One region of the Nocardioides sp. LS1 genome, then DNA from elsewhere that is predicted to be linked to it. Evidence: predicted binding sites of a transcription regulator. Region 1 holds the regulator's gene; each other region holds the start of a gene.
What was found. Region 1 encodes LexA, which represses DNA repair genes until DNA is damaged. Its sites were predicted from a motif close to TCGAACANNTGTTCGA; they were not measured.

Region 2: the regulator LexA is predicted to act here: its motif matches at 4,502-4,517, upstream of EJF31_RS09460 (HNH endonuclease signature motif containing protein).
Region 3: the regulator LexA is predicted to act here: its motif matches at 2,865-2,880, upstream of EJF31_RS12535 (HNH endonuclease signature motif containing protein).

What each region holds. Positions count from the first base shown of each region.
Region 1 is NZ_BIFF01000005.1:635,369-642,014, reverse strand. Features, by position in the region: gene EJF31_RS17295 (ATP-dependent DNA helicase) at 1-683, shown strand, start outside; gene EJF31_RS17290 (hypothetical protein) at 680-1,102, opposite strand; gene EJF31_RS17285 (alkaline phosphatase) at 1,185-2,930, opposite strand; gene EJF31_RS17280 (phosphatase PAP2 family protein) at 3,022-3,837, opposite strand; gene lexA (transcriptional repressor LexA) at 3,966-4,718, opposite strand; gene EJF31_RS17270 (GNAT family N-acetyltransferase) at 4,857-5,648, opposite strand; gene EJF31_RS17265 (SDR family oxidoreductase) at 5,741-6,547, shown strand; gene EJF31_RS17260 (hypothetical protein) at 6,558-6,646, opposite strand, start outside.
Region 2 is NZ_BIFF01000002.1:951,140-957,785, forward strand. Features, by position in the region: gene EJF31_RS09440 (LacI family DNA-binding transcriptional regulator) at 1-153, shown strand, start outside; gene EJF31_RS09445 (DUF2218 domain-containing protein) at 168-449, opposite strand; gene EJF31_RS09450 (S9 family peptidase) at 470-1,624, opposite strand; gene EJF31_RS09455 (glycosyltransferase) at 1,700-3,115, opposite strand; gene EJF31_RS09460 (HNH endonuclease signature motif containing protein) at 3,173-4,351, opposite strand; gene EJF31_RS09465 (glycoside hydrolase family 1 protein) at 4,719-5,954, shown strand; gene EJF31_RS09470 (DapH/DapD/GlmU-related protein) at 5,955-6,602, opposite strand; gene EJF31_RS09475 (SDR family NAD(P)-dependent oxidoreductase) at 6,599-6,646, opposite strand, start outside.
Region 3 is NZ_BIFF01000002.1:1,627,163-1,633,808, reverse strand. Features, by position in the region: gene EJF31_RS12555 (TIGR00725 family protein) at 1-421, shown strand, start outside; gene EJF31_RS12550 (septum formation family protein) at 469-1,221, shown strand; gene EJF31_RS12545 (TrmH family RNA methyltransferase) at 1,228-1,881, opposite strand; gene EJF31_RS12540 (DedA family protein) at 1,980-2,693, shown strand; gene EJF31_RS12535 (HNH endonuclease signature motif containing protein) at 2,966-4,201, shown strand; gene pyrE (orotate phosphoribosyltransferase) at 4,218-4,748, opposite strand; gene EJF31_RS12525 (pyridoxal phosphate-dependent aminotransferase) at 4,784-5,953, shown strand; gene EJF31_RS12520 (hypothetical protein) at 5,943-6,646, opposite strand, start outside.

The DNA.
Region 1 (6,646 bases):
GCGGCGACGCCCTGCCGTGGCGCGGGCTCGACGTGGGCTCACCCTTCGACTACGGCCAGCAGGCGATCCTGTACGTCGCCCGCCACCTGCCGCCGCCGGGCCGCGACGGGCTCGTCAAGGCCCAGCTCGACGAGATCGTCGACCTCGTCGACGCCGCCGACGGGCGCACGCTCGGCCTGTTCTCGAGCCGGCGCGCGGCCGAGGCCGCGGCCGAGGCCGTCCGCGAGCGGCTGCCCCACCTGACCACGTTGGCCCAGGGTGACGCCCAGCTGCCCGAGCTCGCCAAGCAGTTCGTCGCCGACCCGCACACCTGCCTCTTCGGCACCCTGAGCCTCTGGCAGGGCCTCGACGTCCCGGGCGACACCTGCCAGCTGGTGCTGATCGACCGGATCCCGTTCCCGCGGCCCGACGACCCACTGATGAGCGCGCGCCAGCGCGCGGCCGACAAGGCCGGAGGCAACGGCTTCATGCAGGTCGCCGCCACCCACGCCGCCCTGCTGATGGCGCAGGGCGCCGGGCGCCTGATCCGCACCACCACCGACCGCGGGGTCGTGGCCGTGCTCGACCCGCGCCTCGCCACCGCCCGTTACGGCGGCTTCCTCAAGGCGAGCCTGCCGCCGATGTGGACCACCACCGACCCGGCCGTGGTCCGCAAGGCGCTCACCCGCCTCGCCGGCAACTAGTCCACCGGGGCGGAGTCGACCCGGTCGAGCATGTCGGTGAGGTGCTCCCGCAGCTTCTCCCGGTGCTCCGTGGCCGCCTGCTGGAGGTCCGCGATGACCCCCTCGTGGCGCTCACGGGACGCGGTCGTCTCCTTCTGCACCCGGGATGCCTCGGCGCGGGCGTCGCGCAGCGTCTGCGCGGCTTCCTTGCGGGCCGACGCCACCAGGGCCTCGGCTTCCTCGCGCGCAGCTCGCACGAGCTCGGCCGCCTCATCTCGGGCGCCCGCCACGATCGTGGCGGCCTCGCTCCTGGCCTCGGATCGCCACTGGTCGGTCTCCCGGGCGGTCATCTCCAGCAGTCGAGCCGCCGCCGGTGAGCTGTCCGGGACGTCGCCAGGGGCTGGGTGGGGGTCGCTGTAGGCGTGTGCGTTGATGCTCATGGTCTTCTCTCGGTGGGGGATGCGCCCCCTGCGCGGCGCCGCGCGAGGGGGTCAACACCGAGAGTGCCCGTTCCGGCCCGGGCTAAAAGCCCACCGGCTTGGTGGCCTCCGTCACGCGGCCGGTGCCGGTGTCGGTCCTCCATGACACCGACCACGTGATCGGGGCGTTGCGGTCCTTGCGGTCCCCGATGACGTACCAGTCCATCTGCGCGCGCTGGGCGGTCACGTCGAGCACGGAGAAGCCGTGGTCGTCCCAGTTGAGGTACTTCACGTGCCGGTTGTTGGCCTTGATCGTCTCGGCCACGCCGTCGCTGGTGGTGTGGGCCGGCGTGCCGGTGATGTCCTTGAGGTTGTTGGCCGTGACCGACGTGCACACGAACTCCACGCCGGCCGAGTCGCCGACGGGGTAGGTCGAGGCGTCGTACGGCAGCTCCGCGGCCCACCCGGAGTGGATGTCGCCGGTGATGAAGAGCGCGTCCTTCACCTGGTGGGTGCGGATGTGGTCGAAGACCTCCCGGCGGTCGGCGGTGTAGCCGTCCCACTGGTCGGTGTTGTACGGCGTCCCGTCGGACGCGGCCGGCTCGCCCGTGACCTGGTGCACCGCGTCGACCATCGGGTCGGGAAGGGCCCCGAAGTTGACCGGCGCGATCATCACCGGGTTGCCGATGATCTTCCACTGCGGCCGGTCGCCGGACAGGGAGTCCTTGAGCCACTGCATCTGCCGGTTGCCGGTGATCGTCCGGGCCGGGTCGTTGACCGCCGGGTCGGGGTTGGGCACCGGGGTGGGGGTGGTCTCGACCTGCTGGTCGCGGTGGGTGCGCAGGTCGAGCAGGCTCAGCTCGGCCAGCGTGCCGAAGCGCAGCCGCCGGTAGAGCCGGTCGCCGTCCCCCAGCGCGGCGGTGCCGTCGAGCCGCGCGGGCATCCACTCGTCGTACGCCCGGTGCGCCCGCGCCCGACGCGCCTTGTAGTCGCCCTCGCCGGGGTTGTGGTTGACCGCGCCGTTCTTCCACTGGTTGTCGGCGACCTCGTGGTCGTCCCAGGTCACGATCCAGGCGAACTTCGCGTGCGCGTCCTGCAGGTCGCGGTCGCGCTTGTACTGCGCGTGCCGCTGCCGGTAGTCGGCCAGCGAGAGCATCTCGTGCGCGGGCTCGTGCGTGCGGATGTCCTCGTCCGACTGGCCGTAGCCGTACTCGCCGGGGCCGTACTCGTAGAGGTAGTCGCCCAGGTGCACCACCGCGTCCAGGTCGTCGCGCGCCGCGAGCCCGCGGTAGGCGCTGAACCAGCCGGCCTGCAGGTTGGCGCACGAGACGACGCCGAAGCGCAGGTGGTCCGGCGTCGCGTCGTGGGCGGGAGCGGTGCGGGTGCGGCCGACCCGGCTCGTGGCGTCGCCGAGGTGGAAGCGGTAGTGGTAGGCCGTGGCGGGCCGCAGGCCGCGCACGTCGACCTTGACGGTGTGGTCGCGGCTCGGGCCGGTCTCGAAGCGGCCACGGCGTACGACGTCGCGGAAGCCTGCGTCGCGCGCCACCTCCCAGCGGACCGTGACCTTCGGGCCCGCGCCGGAGCCGGGGGTGCTCGCCGCGGTCGGCGTCACCCGGGTCCACAGCACGACCCCGTCGGGCAGCGGGTCGCCCGAGGCGACGCCGTGCGCGAACACCGTGCCGTCGCCCGCGGCCCGTGACGCGGCTACTGCCGGGGCGGCCGTCGCCAGCGGCGAGGAGACCGCGGCCACGCCGACGGCCCCGACGGTGCCGGTGGCCAGGACCGTACGTCGACCGACGGGGCGGGAGGTCAGGGGCTGGGCAGAAGCAATGTCACGGGGAGAGCTCACGAGAGGCCCAACGAGCCAGCGCCGGGCGTGTTCCGGATCGACGGTGTGAGCACCGTCCGTTCACCCGCAGGTCACCCCGGGGTGGCGCGTGTCAGTCGCGACGGCCGCGGGCGGCCGGGGTGGGCAACGGAGCCGCGGCGGCCGGCATCGGCCGGGCGGCGGGCGCGGAGAGGAGGACGGGGATCCGCGGCGCCCACTCGGCAGCGGCCCAGCCGGCGGCGATGACGAGGTAGCCCACCAGCACGTCGATGACCCAGTGGTTGCCGGTGCCGATGATGACGACGCCGGTGCCGACGGCGTAGGTCCAGCCGAGGGCGCGGACCCACCGGTGGCGGGCGTGGCGCTGCAGCGAGATGGCGACCCACAGGGCCCAGCCGGCGTGCAGCGACGGGAAGGCGGCCAGCTCGTTGGTCAGCCCGCCGAGCCCGCGCGGCGCGGAGGCGTCGGAGGCCCACCAGCCGTCGGAGGCGTGCAGGGAGAGGACGTCGACGTAGCCCGTGATGAAGCGCGGCGGTGCCGTCGGCATCACCAGGTAGGCCGCGAGCCCGAGGAGGGTGCCGATCACCAGCGCCCGGCGGGCCGGGGCATAGACACGGGTGCCGAGCCGGTAGAGCCAGAGCAGCACCGCGGCGGTGACGACGTAGTGGAGGGATGCGTACCAGTAGGAGCCGAGCAGTCCGATCACCTGGTGGTTGGTGAACAGCTCGTTGAGCGGCACCTCCCAGTGGATGCCGAGCACGGTCTCGAAGCGGAGCAGCTCGTGGGCTCGGTGCATGGCCGGCCCCATCGCGGTGTCGGCGACGAGCCGGGACAGGCTGTAGCCCACCCAGAGGGCCAGGATGAGGACGATCTCGAGCACGCCCCGCACGATCTGCGGGTGGCGTCGGCGCAGGGCAGTCACAGACATACCCCCACCCTCAGTCGTTCCCACATGTAACAAAATACGGAATCACCCCGAAATGTTCCCGGGATTTATCTCGGGGGTTCGTGAGGATTTCCGGTCCGAAGGCTACCGGACCCCGATCATGCCTCCGATCAGACCCGACGCAGGATCGCGGTGACCTTGCCGAGGATCGTCGCGTGGGTGCCGTCGATGGGCTCGTAGGCGTCGTTGTGGGGCAGCAGCCAGACCTTGCCGTCCTTGCGCTGGAAGGTCTTGACGGTGGCCTCGCCGTCGATCATCGCGGCCACGATCTCGCCGTTGCTGGCGGTCGGCTGCTGGCGGATCACGACGTAGTCGCCGCTGCAGATGGCCGCGTCGATCATCGAGTCACCGACGACCTCGAGCATGAAGAGGGTGCCGTCGCCGACCAGCTCCTGGGGCAGCGGGAAGAGCGCCTCGACCCGCTCCTCGGCCAGGATCGGACCGCCGGCGGCGATCCGGCCGACCATCGGCACGTAGGAGGCTGCGGGCATGGCGTCGCCAACGCCGGTCTCGTCGTACGTCGACTCGTCGGCCGAGGAGATCGAGCGCCGTGCCTTCATCACCTCGGGCAGGAACACCTCGAGCGCGCGCGGCCGGTTGGGGTCGCGCTTGAGGAAGCCCTTCTCCTCGAGCACCTTGAGCTGGTGGGCCACGCTGGAGGAGCTGGTGAGCCCGACCGCCTCGCCGATCTCGCGCATGCTGGGCGGGTAGCCGCGCTTCTCGATGGCTTCCTTGATGTGGGCCAGGACCCGCTGCTGCCGCGGGGTCAGGCCGTGGGCGTCCGGGGGACCGTCGGGCAGCTCGGCGACTCGACCCCGGGCAGGCTTGGTGGGGGAGTCGTCGCCCGTCTTCTTCGTGGCCATGGCGGTGCCTTCCGGTGTACGGCGGTGCGCCCGGGGGACGCACCCCGGGCCGGTGTTCCCACCGTAGCCATGTCGGCCCGCCTGTTCAAACATCTGTTCGAACAGCGTGTCGCGCCGGAGAGGGGCGCCACGACGCGGTCAGAGCTGGGGCACCCACACGAACATCGGCATCCGGCAGACCTCCTCGAAGCCCAGCCGCTCGTAGACCGGCCGGCCCATCTCGGTGGCGTGCAGGATCGCCTCGGTGCAGCCCCGGTCACGTGCCATCTCGAGCAGCGTCGCGGTGACGGCGTACCCGATCCCGCGGCCGCGCGCGGCCTCGAGCGTGGTGATGTTGTAGAGGCCGGCGGTGCGGCCGGTGAGCCAGGCGGTGCCGCAGGCGACGGGCTGGCCGTCGACCGTGGCGAGCACGGTGAGGAGATGTGCCGCGTCGAAGGGCGCCATCATCTCCACGATCGGGCCGGCCAGCTCGGCCGGGAAGCCGAAGCCCTCGGTCATCACCCGCGCGGTGGCCGCGTGGCACTCCGGGCCCACGACGTGGATCCGGACGCCGGGTCCGGGCGGCGCCATCGGCACCGGCCCGTCGAGGACGCGGTGCATGCCGGGCGTCTCGTCGCGCAGCATGCCGGCGGCGACGAGCACGTCGGCGATCTCGGCCGTCATCGTGGAGGGGGAGCCCCACCACAGGAAGGGGAGTCCGCGGCCGACGTACGCCGCCAGCACCTCGCGGGTGCGGCGCAGCTCCTCGCCGGGTGCGAAGCGCGCGCCGGCGATGCCGTTGAAGACGGGGTGCGGCACGGTGGTGTGCCAGGTGTGGAGGTCGGCGGCACCCTCGGTCCCGAAGGAAGGGTTGGAGGCCGTCACCCGCAGGAACTCCATGAGGTTGTCCTCGACCGGAGCCACCCGCGGATCAGCAAGCACGGGGGTCACCGGGGCACCGTACGCCGGGTGGGACATCGGGATCGGCGAATTCGCGGATCTGGTTGACTCCCGGCATGCCTGCCGCCCAGCCTTCCTCGCCCATGTCTGCACCGCCTGTCCACACCAGCTGTGTCGTCACCGGCGGAGCCCGCGGGATCGGCCGCGGCATCGCGGAGCGGATGGTCGCCCGCGGCCACCGGGTCGTGGTCACCGACGTCGACGGCGAGGGCGCGGCCCGCACGGCCGCCGAGATCGGCGCCGCGGCCGGCATCGCCCACGACGTGCGCGACCCCGCCGGGCATGCGGCCGCGGTCGCGGAGGCGGCCCGCCACGGCGTCCTGACCGCGTGGTTCAACAACGCCGGCGTCGGCGACGACGGCACGCTGTCGGAGCTCTCCGACGACGCCGTACGACGCTTGGTCGACGTCAACCTGATGGGCGTCGTATGGGGGATGCGCGCCGCGCTCGAGGCGTTCGGCGAGGCCGGCGGCGACGTTGTCAACACCGCCTCGCTCGCGGGACTCGGGCCGGTCCCGGGCTACAGCCTGTACGCCGCCACGAAGGCCGCGATCGTCTCGCTGACCATGTCGGGCGACGCCGAGACGCCCAAGAACGTGCGGGTCCACGCGATCTGCCCCGACGGGGTCAAGACCGCGATGCTCGACGCGCAGACGCCCGGGGGGCTGGGCAACCTCCTGGTCCACTCCGGTGGCCGGATCCTCACCGTCGACGAGGTCGCCGACGAGGCCGTCGCGCTGGTCGGCAGCCACCGAGTGATCCGGGCGGTGCCCGGCTGGCGCGGGGGCGTCGTACGGGCCTCGGCGCTGGCGCCGTCGGTCAGTGCGCGCGGGATCAGCCTGTTCGCCGCCCAGGGCCGGCGGGCCCTGAAGAAGTCCGCCGGCGCCTGAGCGGGTCGGTTCAGCGGCGCGTGGCCGGTCCCTGGTGCCGGGCGCCCGGGGGTGCGTGCCGCGCGCTGGTCGCCGCGTCGGCCCGGTCGACGCGGCTGA
Region 2 (6,646 bases), on a different contig from region 1:
GCCGTACCCCTCACGTCCGTGCGCCAGCCGCGCCAGCTGCTCGGCAAGATGGCGGCCGAGCTCGTCCTCGACGAGGCGAGCAACCAGGCGCACGCCCACCAGCAGGTGACGTTCACGCCCGAGCTGGTCGCCCGGGCTTCGACGCAGCGCTGAGTGTCGTCGTGGGCTCAGGCCCAGACGACGTCGAGCTCCTCGCGCGTGCCGAACCGCTCGAGGTGGTCCTTGACGACCTGGGCGAAGCGGTCGGGGTCGCCGTCGTCGGGGACCGACGCCTCGATGCGCAGCGTGCCGGGCTCGGCCCGCATCACCACCACCTGGCCGGTGTCGAAGCGGATGACGGTCGCGCCGTCCTCCTCGCCGGAGCTGCCCTTGCGGGCCCAGTGGCCGGCGAGCTGCTTGGCGTAGCGCTCGGGGCGCTCGGTGTTCATCGTGCCGTGTCGCGTCTGCATGAAGTCCTTCGTGTGGTGGGTCAGGCCATCTCGAGGAACGTGTCCTCGATCCAGTCTGCGGTGTAGGCCCCGACATGGGGCAGGTGGTCGAGACCGACGTGCTCGGTCGCGCCCTCCTCGGGAGTGAAGACGCGCAACGTCCGCTTGGGACTGTTGACGGCCTGGTCGTAGGACTGGTGGGCGTACTTCACGTTGATCTGGCGGTCGTTCTCGCCGTGGGTGATCAGGAACGGGCAGGTGATCTGCTCGACCACGCCGTTGAGGTTGACCGCCTCGGCGGCCTGGATGAACGAGTCGAGGTCGTCGTACCCCCACACCCACAGGACGTGCTCCCAGTAGTGCGGGACGGGGTTCTCGCCCTCGCGCTCGAGGCGCTTCTTCTGGACCTCGCCCCAGTTGTGGTTGGCGCCCCACGCGACAACGAGCTTGATCCGCTTCTCGAACGCCGCGGCGCGCGGCGCGTAGTAGCCGCCGAGCGACCAGCCGGCCAGCCCGATCCGGTCGTGGTCGACGTCCTCGCGGGTCTCGAGCCAGTCGACGCAGGCGGCCGCCCAGTCCTCGGTCTCGACGCGGGACTTCAGGCCGAGGAACCGCAGGGCCTCACCACTGCCGGGGCAGTCGACCATCAGCGTCGAGATGCCGCGCTGGGCGAGCTCCTGCGGCCAGCCGGAGGTGTACATGTGCTCCTTGGTGGAGTCCAGGCCGTTCCACATGATCATGGTCGGGGCGGGGGTCCCGTCGGGCCGCTCCGCCTTGAGGAAGTACGCCGGGAGCTCGCTGCCCTCGAAGGGGATCGCGACCCGCGTGGTGGCGGGGTCGATCAGGTCGAAGGACTTCTGCAGCGCGTCGAGCCCCTGCTGGTAGAAGGGGATCCGCTCGGGGTCGCTCGAGCTGAGCATCCGCTCGGCCTGGCATACGTAGGCCGCGGACCGGAAGTACTTCTGCCCGGCGGTGCGCAGGTGCCCGGCCTTCTCGGCCTCCTGCGCCTGCTCGGCGACCTGGTCGGCGACGCGCTTCCACGCGAGCATCAGGTCGCGGGTGCCGGCGTCGCCGCGCTCCGCCGCGTCCCGGATCGGCCGGCAGGCCCGGTCGACCTCGTCGATAGCGCCGCCGCTGTTGAGCGTGGCCGCGACGCCGAGGCTCCAGATGTAGTTGGTCGGGAAGTACTCGAACATGCTGCGACTCTGCCCGGCCATCTCCCGCCGGGGAACCAGCCAGTCGTGATGCGGGGCATCGGCGGGCGCGATGCCTCAGACGAGGAGGGTCGCGAAGAGGTCGGCGTACGCCTCGAGGTGGCGGTCACCGAGGAAGCGCTCGTGCACCGTGGCGCGGGCAGCGTTGCCGAGCCCTGCCGCGAGGTCGGGCTGCTCGAGGAGGCGCGCCAGGGCGCGACCAAGGGCGTCGAGGTCGGGGGGGTCCTCGAGCAGGAGCCCGTTGTCCCCGTCGACGATCTGGTCCTGGATGCCGCCGATGGCCGAAGCCACCACCGGCCGGGCCTTCCACATCGCCTCCGTGACGGTCAGCCCGAACCCCTCGACGAGGCTCTTCTGGACCACGACCGAGGCGCGGCGCTGGAGGGCGTTGACGAGGTGGGCGTTCTCGTCGACGTCGTCCATCGGCAGGCAGACCAGGTGCACGCGGCTCTGCTGCTCGGGAGCCAGGCCGTCCCACCTGCTCCGGCACTCCACCAGCACGCCCGATCCCTCGGGGTCGTCCGAGACGCCGGACACCTCGGGTCCGACCAGGAGGAGGTGTACGTCGTCGGGGAGACCCGCGTCGGCGAATCCCTGCATCACGCCGGTCATGTCCTTGAGGCGGTCCCACCGGCTGATCTGCACCACGAGCCGCGCCTCGCACGGGATCGTGCCCCCGGTGAGGTCCAGGCCCCGATGCGGCCGCGTGGTCCCGACGGTGCCGTTGCGCTTGGCGAAGGTGAGGGCTCGGGGGTCACGGGCCCCGTCGAGCAGCCCGGCGTAACCGAGCGTCGCCTCCGCGTCGGCGTCGGAGAGCGGTGCGTTCTTGGCGCTGAACGGGTCGATCGAGGGCGTGATGATGTGCACCTTCTCCCACCCCATCCACCCGGGGACGTAGTTGCGGCGCGAGAAGACGAAGGCGTCCGCCGCCTCGATCAGCGGCCGCAGGAAGGCCCAGCCCAGGTCGGTCAGCGCGTTGGGGGTGTCACGACCGATGTGGCAGCGCCAGACCACCTTCGCCCCGGTCTCGCGCAGCGGCCCGACCATCGCCGCGGTCTGCGGGTCGTGGAGCAGGACGACGTCATCCGGCTTCACCAGGGACGCCATGTCCGCGAGGTCGGGCCGCAACGCCTCCGCGACCACGGCGTGCTCCGCGGCGCCCAACTCTCCCCCGTCCCCCGGCTCCCCGTGCAGCACGTTGTGCAGGCGCTTGGTGATCGCGAAGAACTCCGGGCTCCCCGTCAGCACCAGCCACCGGGTGTCGACGCCGACCCCCCGCGCATTGGCCAGCAGCGTCTGCAGCATCTCCGCCACCCCGCCGCCGTGGGCGGTCGCGTTGACGTTCCAGACGACGCGGCCCCCGAGGAACTCGCGCGCACCCGCAGCCACCGCGTCGAACTGGTCCTTGCGCTCGCGTGAGAGCAGCCCGGTGAGGCGGTCCACGTCCGCGGGCGCGATCTTGATCTCGTGCACGACCCTCAGCGTCCACCCATCCGGTGCGTGGCGACACCCAAGGATTGGGCAGGCGGCCTATGTCCGCCTGGTGAAGGCGACCTTCCCGCCGGCCTGTTTGGTCATCGTGAACTTCGGGTCATGGGCCCGGGCGTGGTGGTGCGGGCAGAGCAGCATGCCGTCTTTGTTGGTCTCGCCGCCCTCGCTCCAGGGGATGGGGTGGTGGCCGTGACACAGGCCGGGCGGCCAGTCACAGCCCTCGGCGTTGCAGCCACCCTGCTCGATGGCCATCGCGATCCGCTGGGACTCGGTGTGGAAGCGGCGCTTGCGGCCGAGGTCGAGGACCTGGGACTTCCCACCGAGCACGGCGGGGATGATCCCTGCTTCACAGGCGAGGCGGCGGGCCTGGCCGGCGGTGATCCGCTCACCGGTGTCCAACGAGGCGGCTCTCAGGCCGCCCATCAGCGTGGAGATGTCCATGGTGACCACGACGGTGGCACTGACGCCGCCAGCCTTGGGGAGCTTCTTGGTGGGGTAGCGCTCGATGAGCTCGACGAAGGCCTGTCCCATCCGCTCCGCCGACGGCCGACGTTCTCCAAGTGAACCGTCGACCGCGGCGCGGTGCTTCGGGGCCGCGAATGCCAGCAGCGCCTTCTTCAGCATCGCGGCCTGCGCCGAGGGCAACGTGAACCGTCCGTGCACCTTGCCGTGGCCATCGTCGGTCATCGTGAGTTTCGTGGACCGGGCGGCGTCACGCTCCTCGTCCTCGAGCTGCTTGGCCTCGTGGGCCTCGGCGGCCTCGGGGTCCAGGAACTCCAGGATCCGGCGACCCAGCTTCTTCAACGCCTGCGCGTCATGGTCGGCGGCGAACTTGATCAGCATTGCCTCCGCCTCGTCGCGATGCTCGGCCGGGAGCACCTCGACCGCATCCACGATCACCCGCGCCTGGTCCACCAGGACGTCCCCGGCGGCGACCGCCGTACGCAACGCGGGCCGGGCGGCGAGCGCGACCGCGAGCCGCATCTTCCCGTACGCCGCGGTCCGGGTCTGGTGGGTGGCATGGGCCCAGAAGTTCGTGGTCGAGGTCGCGCCGACGGAGTCCCCGACGCCGACGGTCTTGGCGTGCTCGGCGACCCGCATCTCCAGCTCCGCCAACTGAGCGGACAGCCGCGTCACCGCCGTCAGCGTCGCCGCGGACTCGTCCGCATCCATCGACCAGAGCGACACATCGGCCAGGTCCGCAAGCTGCGACTGCATGGCCTCGACAGCGCGTGACACCTGGTGTCGAGGCGGCTGGGTGACCATCGCTGTCATGGGTCAATTCCAGCAGGGCCCACCGACAAAACCGCAGGCCAGAGCCCCTATTGTGGACCGAGAAAAGTAAAGAATCGAGAGAATTTTGAAACCTCGATCGAGCGGTCGAGCCAAGCGACCGAAAGCCGGGAATCAGGGCCCGGAGGCACCTCGTGCGAATCCTGCGGCGACCAAGGAAATCTGAAAACTACGCGCCGAAGGCGCGAGGTCCCGCAGCGAAGCCTCGGCGCGCAGGCACGCACATGCCGCTGATGGCAGGTATCGCCGATGCCACGTTCCGCACGATCGAGCCAGCCCGAATGCTGGGTCCATGACCGATCGCACCTTCCCGTCCGACTTCCTCTGGGGCGTCGCCGCCGCCGGCCACCAGGTCGAGGGCGACAACACCAACAGCGACACCTGGTTCGCCGAGCAGGTGGTGCCGTCGGTGTTCAGCGAGCCCTCCGGCAAGGCCTGCAACGGCTATGAGCTGTGGCGCGAGGACATCGACCTGGCCAAGGGCATGGGTCTCAACGCCTACCGCTTCTCGGTCGAGTGGGCGCGGGTCGAGCCGGAGGAGGGCACGTTCTCCGAGCAGGAGCTGGACCACTACGAGGCGATCGTGGACCGGTGCCTGGAGGTCGGGATGGCCCCGATCGTCACGTTCAACCACTTCACGTCGCCGCACTGGTTCGCGATGCGCGGCAGCTGGCTCGACCCCGAGGCGCCGGCCCTCTTCGCCCGCTACTGCGACGCGCTCATGGCGCGGTTCGGCGACAGGATCGCGGTCGCGGTCACCATGAACGAGCCCAACCTCACCCGCCTGCTGAGCTGGATCGCCCTCCCGGACTTCGTCCGCCAGCTCGAGCGGACGACGCTCGAGGCGGCCACCGAGGCGACCGGCGTGCCGGCGTACCGCCTGGCCAACGTGATGCTGCCCGAGGAGATGGACGCCTTCGCCGACGGCATGGCCGCCGGCCACGTCGCGGCCCGCGCCGCGATCAAGGCCCGCCGCGCGGACCTGCCGGTGGGGCTGTCCCTCGCGATCGTCGACGACGTGGTCGTCGGCGACGACGCCTCGGTCCGTGACCGCAAGCGCGCCGAGGTCTACGAGCGCTGGCTGGAGCTGGCCCGCGACGACGACTACGTCGGCGTCCAGAACTACGAGCGGATCCCGTACGACGGGTCCGGCCCCATCCCGCCCGCCGACGGCGTCCCGGTCAACCAGATGGGCAGCGCCATCGAGCCGCTCTCGCTGGCCGGCTCGGTCCGCTACGCGCACGAGGCGACCGGTGTGCCTGTCCTGGTCACCGAGCACGGCATGTCCACCGACGACGACGCCCTCCGCACCGCCTTCATCGAGCCGTCCCTGGCCGGGCTGCTCGAGGTGATCGAGGAGGGCGTGCCGGTCCTCGGCTACTGCCACTGGACGCTCATGGACAACTTCGAGTGGGTCTTCGGCTACGGCCACCAGCTCGGCCTGCACGCGGTCGACCGCCAGACGTTCGAGCGCACTCCCAAGCCGAGCGCCGGGGTCTACGCGGCGTACGTGAAGCAGCAGGCCTGATCAGAGCGCATCCAGCACCGGCCGTACGTCGCCCCCGGTGCCGACCCAGCCGACGCCGGGCTCGAGGTGCCGGACCACCCGGGCCGGGTTGCCGGCGACGACGGAGTGGTCGGGCACCTCGCCGCGGACGACCGCACCGGCCGCCACGACGACGTTCCGGCCGATCTGCGCGCCGGGGAGGATGACCGCCGCGTGGCCGATCCACGATCCGGACCCGATCCGCACCGGTTGATGGGGCCCGAGCTGCTCGCCGATCGGGCGGGTCGGGTCCTGGTAGCCGTGGCTGGCGTCGGTGACGAAGACGCCCTGCCCGCACCACACCGCGTCGCCGAGCTCGATCGAGGAGTGGGCGGTGATGCTGGTCCGGGCGCCGAGGACGCAGCGGGCGCCGATCACGAGGGCGCGTGCGGGGACGTCGGTGTCGCCCGGGCCGTAGCCGACGCTCAGCGTCACCTGCCGCCCGATCAGCGTGTCCTCCCCGACATGGATCGAGCCGGTGTTGAGGAGCGTGGCCGGGGGAAAGCCGATGCTGCTGCCGGCGCCGAACGTCCCGAAGGCCTCGGCCGCACGCGTGCCCGGCACGATCTCGCCGGCACGGTCGACCCAGCGCCAGGCAGCATGCACGACGGCGTTGAGGAGACGCTTCACGCCGTGACGGTAGCGCTCCGCGTCGCGTCGGCGATCCCCTTGTG
Region 3 (6,646 bases), on a different contig from region 1:
GGTGACGCCCGACGACCACCAGTACGCCGAGGAGGTCGGCCGTCTCCTCGCCGAGGCGGGGGCCGTGGTGCTGACCGGCGGCCACCACGGCGTGATGTCGTCGGCCGCCCGGGGCGCCACCGGCGCGGGCGGCGTGGCGATCGGCCTGCTCCCGGGTCTGGACCGCAACGAGGGCTCGACGTCCCACACGTTCCTGCTGCCGACCGGGCTGGGCGAGCTCCGCAACGGACTGCTCGTCCGCGCCGCCGACGCGGTGGTGTCGGTCGGCTGCAGCTGGGGCACGCTGAGCGAGATCGCGCTCGCCCGGCGCACCGGCGTGCCGCTCGCGCTGATCGACCCATGGGACCTCCCGGACGACGTCGGGGCGGTCGTGCCCGACGCCGAAGCGGCGGTGCGAGCGGTCGTTACGGCGCTAGGCTGAACGTTCGGGCGGTTGTGGCCCGTCGCCACCTGGCGAAAGGAGCCTCCGTGCTCTCATCACTCAGCGTCCGACGCGCCCTCCTCGGGGTCGTGGCCACGCTCGCAACGACCGCAGCCCTGCTCACCACCGGCGTCGCCATGGCCGGGCCGGGCTATCACGCGCCGGCCCTCGGCGACTGCCACGCCATCGACCTGGCCCACTCTCAGAAGAAGGCCGACCCGTCCGATCCGGTGCCGTGCAGCAGCGCCCACACCGCGCGCGTCATCAAGGTCGCCAAGCTGCCAGCGGGCGTCTCCTGGAGCGTCTCCGCGGCGAAGCTCTTCAAGATCGCCTCCCACAAGTGCATCCCGACCTTCATGGCCACCCTGGGGCGCACCGACAAGGTGCGCGACAGGTCGGCGTACTCCTGGCTGTACTTCCAGCCCACACAGGCCGAGATCGACCACGGCGCACGCTGGATCCGCTGCGACGTCGCGCTCCTCGGGGGCACCGAGCTGGTCAACCTCCCGACCGACGCGACCCCGGCCCTGCCGAAGCCGCCGCTGCCCGACTCCGTCGCGCGCTGTGAGACCGGCAAGTACGCCCAGACGACGTGCGCCCGCACGCACGCCTGGCGCTCGGCCGGGACCTTCCGGATCGACCAGAAGGCCTACCCGTCGCAGCAGCAGCTCCAGCACGCCGCAGAACGCCGCTGCCCCGCCATCGCCGGCACCGCCTACTGGCGGTGGAGCGCCCAGGGCGCCGTGTCGTGGTCGCTGGGCGACCACTTCGTCGTCTGCTACTCGCAGACGACGAGCTGACGCGACTCAGCCCCTCCAGACCCCGCGGGAGTCGCCGGCCTCGCCACCGAGGTCGGCGTACTCCCGCACCCAGGTGTGCATCGCGATCGCGGCCGCGGCCGAGGCGTTGATCGACCGCGTCGATCCGAACTGCGCGATCGAGAACGTCCCGTCGCAGACCTCGCGCGCGCCCTCGGACAGGCCGGGGCCCTCCTGGCCGAACAGGAAGCAGACCCGGCGGGGCACCGTCATCGTCTCGAGGTGCAGGGAGCCCGGCAGGTTGTCGATGCCGAGCAGCGCCACGTCGGCGGCGTGGAGGTAGGCAGCCAGGTCCGCAGCCGTCGCGTGGTGCCGGACGTGCTGGTAGCGGTCGGTGACCATCGCGCCGCGCCGGTTCCACCGGCGGTTGCCCACGATGTGCACCTCGGCGGCCAGGAAGGCGTTGGCCGACCGCACGATCGTGCCGATGTTGAAGTCGTGCTGCCAGTTCTCGATCGCCACGTGGAAGTCGTGGCGGCGGGTGTCGAGGTCGGCGACGATCGCCTCCATCGACCAGTAGCGGTAGCGGTCGACCACGTTGCGCCGGTCGCCCTCGGCGAGCAGCTGGGCGTCGTACTGGTCCCCCTCCGGCAGCGGACCCTCCCACGGCCCGACGCCGACCTCGGCCGGACCGTGCGGCATCGGGTCGTACGGCGCATTGGGCTCCTGGTCCTGCACGCGCGTCAGGCTACGGACCGCTTGGCAGGTTGGCTTCAGGCGGGTGCCGATACGCTACGGGGGTGACGCTGGCCCTCCTCCTCCATCCCCTGCTCCTCGGCATCTCCTGGATGGACCCCGAGTGGCTCCTCCAGCAGTTCGGCGGGGCCTTCATCTGGATCAGCCTCGGCATCATCTTCGTCGAGTGCGGGCTCTTCTTCCCGTTCCTGCCCGGCGACACCCTGCTCTTCGCGCTCGGCCTCTTCATCGCGGGCGAGAAGATCGACGTGCTCGGGATCGGGACCCCGTTCGTCGAGCTGGTCGTCGCCACGATCCTGCTCGCCGCCGTCGCGTTCCTGGGCAACGTCTCCGGCTACGAGATCGGCCGCCGGATCGGTCCACCGCTCTACGAGCGCAACGGCCGGTTCCTCAAGCGGAAGTACCTCGACAAGACCGACGCGTTCTTCGACCGGCACGGCAGCAAGGCCCTGGTCATCGGCCGCTTCGTGCCGTTCGTGCGTACCTACATCACCGTGGTGGCCGGCGTGACGCAGATGGAGCGCCGCCGGTTCTTCACCTGGAGCGGCGTCGGCGCCGTGGCATGGGTGGTCAGCATCATCTGCCTGGGCTACTTCCTCGGCCAGACCTTCCCCTCGATCGGCAACAACATCGACTACGCGATGATCGCGATCCTCGTCTTCACCGTCATCCCGCTCGTCTGGGAGGGCTGGCGGCACCGTGGCAGCGACGAGGACGACGAGGACGCCGAGGGCGTGCAGACCTCCGCCGAGAGCTGACGTGGGTGCCGGCGCAACTGCCGGCGACTCTGGGCTGGTTGCGCGCCGACGCTTCGCTGCGGGACCTCGCGCCTTCGGCGCGTATTTCTAGAATTTCCTTGGTCACCGCAGGGTTCGCACGAGGTACCTCCGGACCTTGCTTCCCGGCCTTCGGCTTCTTCACTCGACCGCTCGAACGAGGTTTCAAAATTCCCTCGATTCTTTACCTTTGTCGTGCTGGAAAAGGGGCTCTGGCCTGCGGTTTTGTCGGTGGTCCCTGCTGGAATTGATCCATGACAGCGATGGTCACCCAGCCGCCTCGACACCAGGTGTCGCGCGCTGTCGAGACCATGCAGTCACAGCTCTCGGAGCTGGCGGATGTGTCGCTCTGGTCGATGGATGCGGCCGAGTCCGCTGCGACGCTGACCGCGGTGACGCGGCTGTCCGCCCAGCTCGCCGAGCTCGAGATGCGGGTCGCCGAGCACGCCAAGGCCGTCGGGGTCGGGGAGTCTGTCGGGGCGACGTCGACGACCAACTTCTGGGCGCACGCGACTCATCAGACCCGGACGTCTGCGCACGGGAAGATGCGGCTCGCCGTCGCGCTGGCCACAAGGCCCGCACTCCGTACGGCGGTCGCGGCCGGTCAGGTTCTCGTGGAGCAGGCTCGGGTGATCGTCGACGCCGTCGAGGTCCTCCCGGCCGAGCACCGCGACGAGGCCGAAGCGATGCTGATCAAGTTCGCCGCCGACCACGACGCCAAAGCACTCAAGGTGCTGGGCCGGCGGATCCTGGACTTCCTCGACCCCGAGGCGGCCGAGGCGCACGAGGCCAAGCAGCTCGAGGACGAAGAACGCGCTGCCGCGATGTCGACCAAGCTGACCATGACCGACGACGGACACGGCAAGGTCCACGGCCGGTTCACCCTCCCGGCCGCCCAGGCCGCGATGCTGAAGAAGGCGCTGCTCGCCTTCGCTGCCCCGAAGCACCGCGCCGCCGTCGACGGGGGGCTCGGTGAACGCAGGCCCAGTGCCGAGCGGATGGGGCAGGCGTTCTGCGAGCTGATCGAGCGCTACCCCACCAAGAAGCTCCCCAAGGCCGGCGGTGTCAACGCCACCGTCGTGGTCACCATGGACATCTCCACCCTGATGGGCGGCCTGAAAGCCGCGTCGCTGGACACCGGAGAGCGGATCACCGCCGGCCAAGCACGCCGCCTGGCGTGCGAGGCGGGGATCATCCCCGCCGTCCTCGGCGGCAAGTCCCAGGTCCTCGATCTCGGCCGCAAGCGCCGCTTCCACAGCGAGTCCCAGCGAATCGCGATGGCAATCGAGCAGGGCGGCTGCAACGCCCAGGGATGCGACTGGCCGCCCGGTCTGTGTCACGGACACCACCCGATCCCGTGGAGCCTGGGCGGCGAGACGAACACCGACGGGATGCTCCTCTGCCCGCATCACCACGCCCGGGCGCACGACCCGAAGTTCACGATGACCACACAGGCCGGCGGGAAGGTCGCCTTCACCAGGCGGACATAGGCCGACGCCTCAGGGCTCAGCCCCGCGCTGCGTCCAGCTGCTCCTTGGTGAGCACCGGGCGGACCTCGAGGCCCACGTCGGCGAGGGGGTTCTCCCCTGCCGGGCTGCGGTCGATCGCGCAGACCACGACCTCGACGATCGCGCCTGCCTCGCGCAGCGCCCGCGTCGCGTCGCGTACGGCGCCGCCGGTGGTGATGACGTCCTCGATGATCGTCACCCGGCGGCCGGCGACGTCCGGGCCCTCGGCGAGCTTGCAGGTGCCGTACTCCTTGGCCTTCTTGCGCACGAAGAGCGCCGGGGTGCCGGTCAGGCTGCTGACCATCGTCGCGATCGGGATGCCGCCGAGCTCGAGGCCGCCGAGCAGGTCGGTGTCGGCGGGCAGCAGGTCGACCATCTGCCGGGCCACGCGAGCGAGCAGCGCGGGGTCGGACTCGAAGAGGTACTTGTCGAAGTACTCCGAGGCGACCTGGCCGGAGCGGAGCGTGAACTCCCCGGTCAGGCGGCAGCAGGCGTCGATGTCGGCGGCGAGGGTCTCGTCAGCGGTCACGCGCCCCATCCTGTCCCATGGCTACCCTCGGGGTCATGCTCGCCTCTCGCCTGCAGGACATCCCGCCCACGATCTTCAGCCAGATGTCGGCGCTCGCGGTGCGCACCCAGGCGGTGAACCTCGGCCAGGGCTTCCCCGACGTGGACGGCCCGCCCGAGGTGATCGCGCGGGCGGTGGCGGCGCTGGAGTCCGGGCAGAACCAGTACGCACCGGGGATCGGCGTACCCGCCCTGCGGCAGGCCGTCGCCCGGCACCAGCAGCGCCACTACGGCATCGAGCTCGACCCCGACTCCCAGGTCGTGGTGACCACCGGGGCCACCGAGGGGATCGCCGCGGCGCTGCTCGGGCTGGTGAACCCGGGCGACGAGGTGGTCGTGCTGGAGCCCTACTACGACTCCTACGTCGCGATGATCCAGATGGCCGGAGGCGTACGCCGTCCGGTGACCCTGCGTGCCCCGGACTTCCGCCTCGACCCCGACGAGCTGCGGGCGGCCGTCACCGACCGGACCCGCTTCCTGCTGGTCAACTCCCCGCACAACCCGACCGGCACGGTCCTGACCCGCGAGGAGCTGGGCGCCATCGCCGCCGTCGCGATCGAGCACGACCTGACCGTGATCACCGACGAGGTCTACGAGCACCTCGTCTACAGCGACGCGAGCGGCCACCACGAGCACGTGCCGCTGGCGACGCTGCCCGGCATGTTCGAGCGCACCCTGACCCTGTCGAGCGCCGGCAAGTCCTACTCCTTCACGGGCTGGAAGGTCGGCTGGGCGACCGGGCCCGCCGAGCTCGTGGGCGCCGTGCTGGCGGCCAAGCAGTGGCTGACGTTCACGTCCGGGTCACCGCTCCAGCCCGCCGTGGCGCATGCGCTCGACGAGGCCCCGGACTGGCCCGCCCAGCTCGCGCGGGACCTGCAGGGCCGACGCGACCTGCTCTGCGCGGGGCTCGCCGACGTGGGACTCGAGGTCCGGGTGCCCGAGGGGACCTACTTCGCGACGACCGACATCTCGGCGCTGGGCTGGGAGGACGGGCTCGCGTTCTGCCTCGCCCTGCCCGAGCGGGCCGGGGTCGTGGCGATCCCGAGCCAGGTCTTCCACGACGACGTCGAGGCCGGGCGGCACCTCGTGCGCTGGGCGTTCTGCAAGGAGCCGGCGATCATCGAGGAGGGGCTGCGGCGGCTGGCCGCCGCCGACCTCACTGCGTAGGCGTCGCCCCGAACCACGCCTTCACGTCGGGCCGGACCAGCAGCGCCAGGGTCACCACCGCCGCGGCGAGCGGCAGGACCAGCACCGGCTGGCCGAGCGTGGCCACCAGCAGCATGACCGCCGCCGCCGAGGCCGACACGGCCAGCCCGCGGCGGGCCCAGGCCACCCGGCGCCAGACCAGGACGCCCAGGACGATCGCGAGCACGCACCAGATGACCGCCAGGCCCACCATCACGAACGTCGCGATGCGCAGCGCGTCGTCGGAGACCCCCTGGCCGGCGAGGTCGGGGTTCTGCCGGTGCAGCTCGTCGAAGACGACGCCGGGACTGACGGCCAGGATCGCCGCGCTCGTCGCCATCAGCGCGATCGCCAGGCCCGAGCACACCCACGCGAGCAGGCAGGCCCACATCACGGCCGAGGGCCGGGACGACACGTCGGTCGGGGACCCGGGCAGCAGGGACTGCTCGACGCCGCCGGGACCCGCCGGCTCACCGAAGCCCTGCATCGCGCGCGGCTGCCCCGACGGATCGGCGTACGTCGTGGGCGACAACGGCGGGGCGGGCGGCACCTGCCCCGGTGGGACCTCCCCCGGTGGGACCTGCCCTGTGGGGAGACCCTCGCCGGTGAGCCGCTTCATCCCCTCGCGGCCGTTGAACCAGTCGCGCGCCGGCGGCAGCCACAGCATGACGGAGG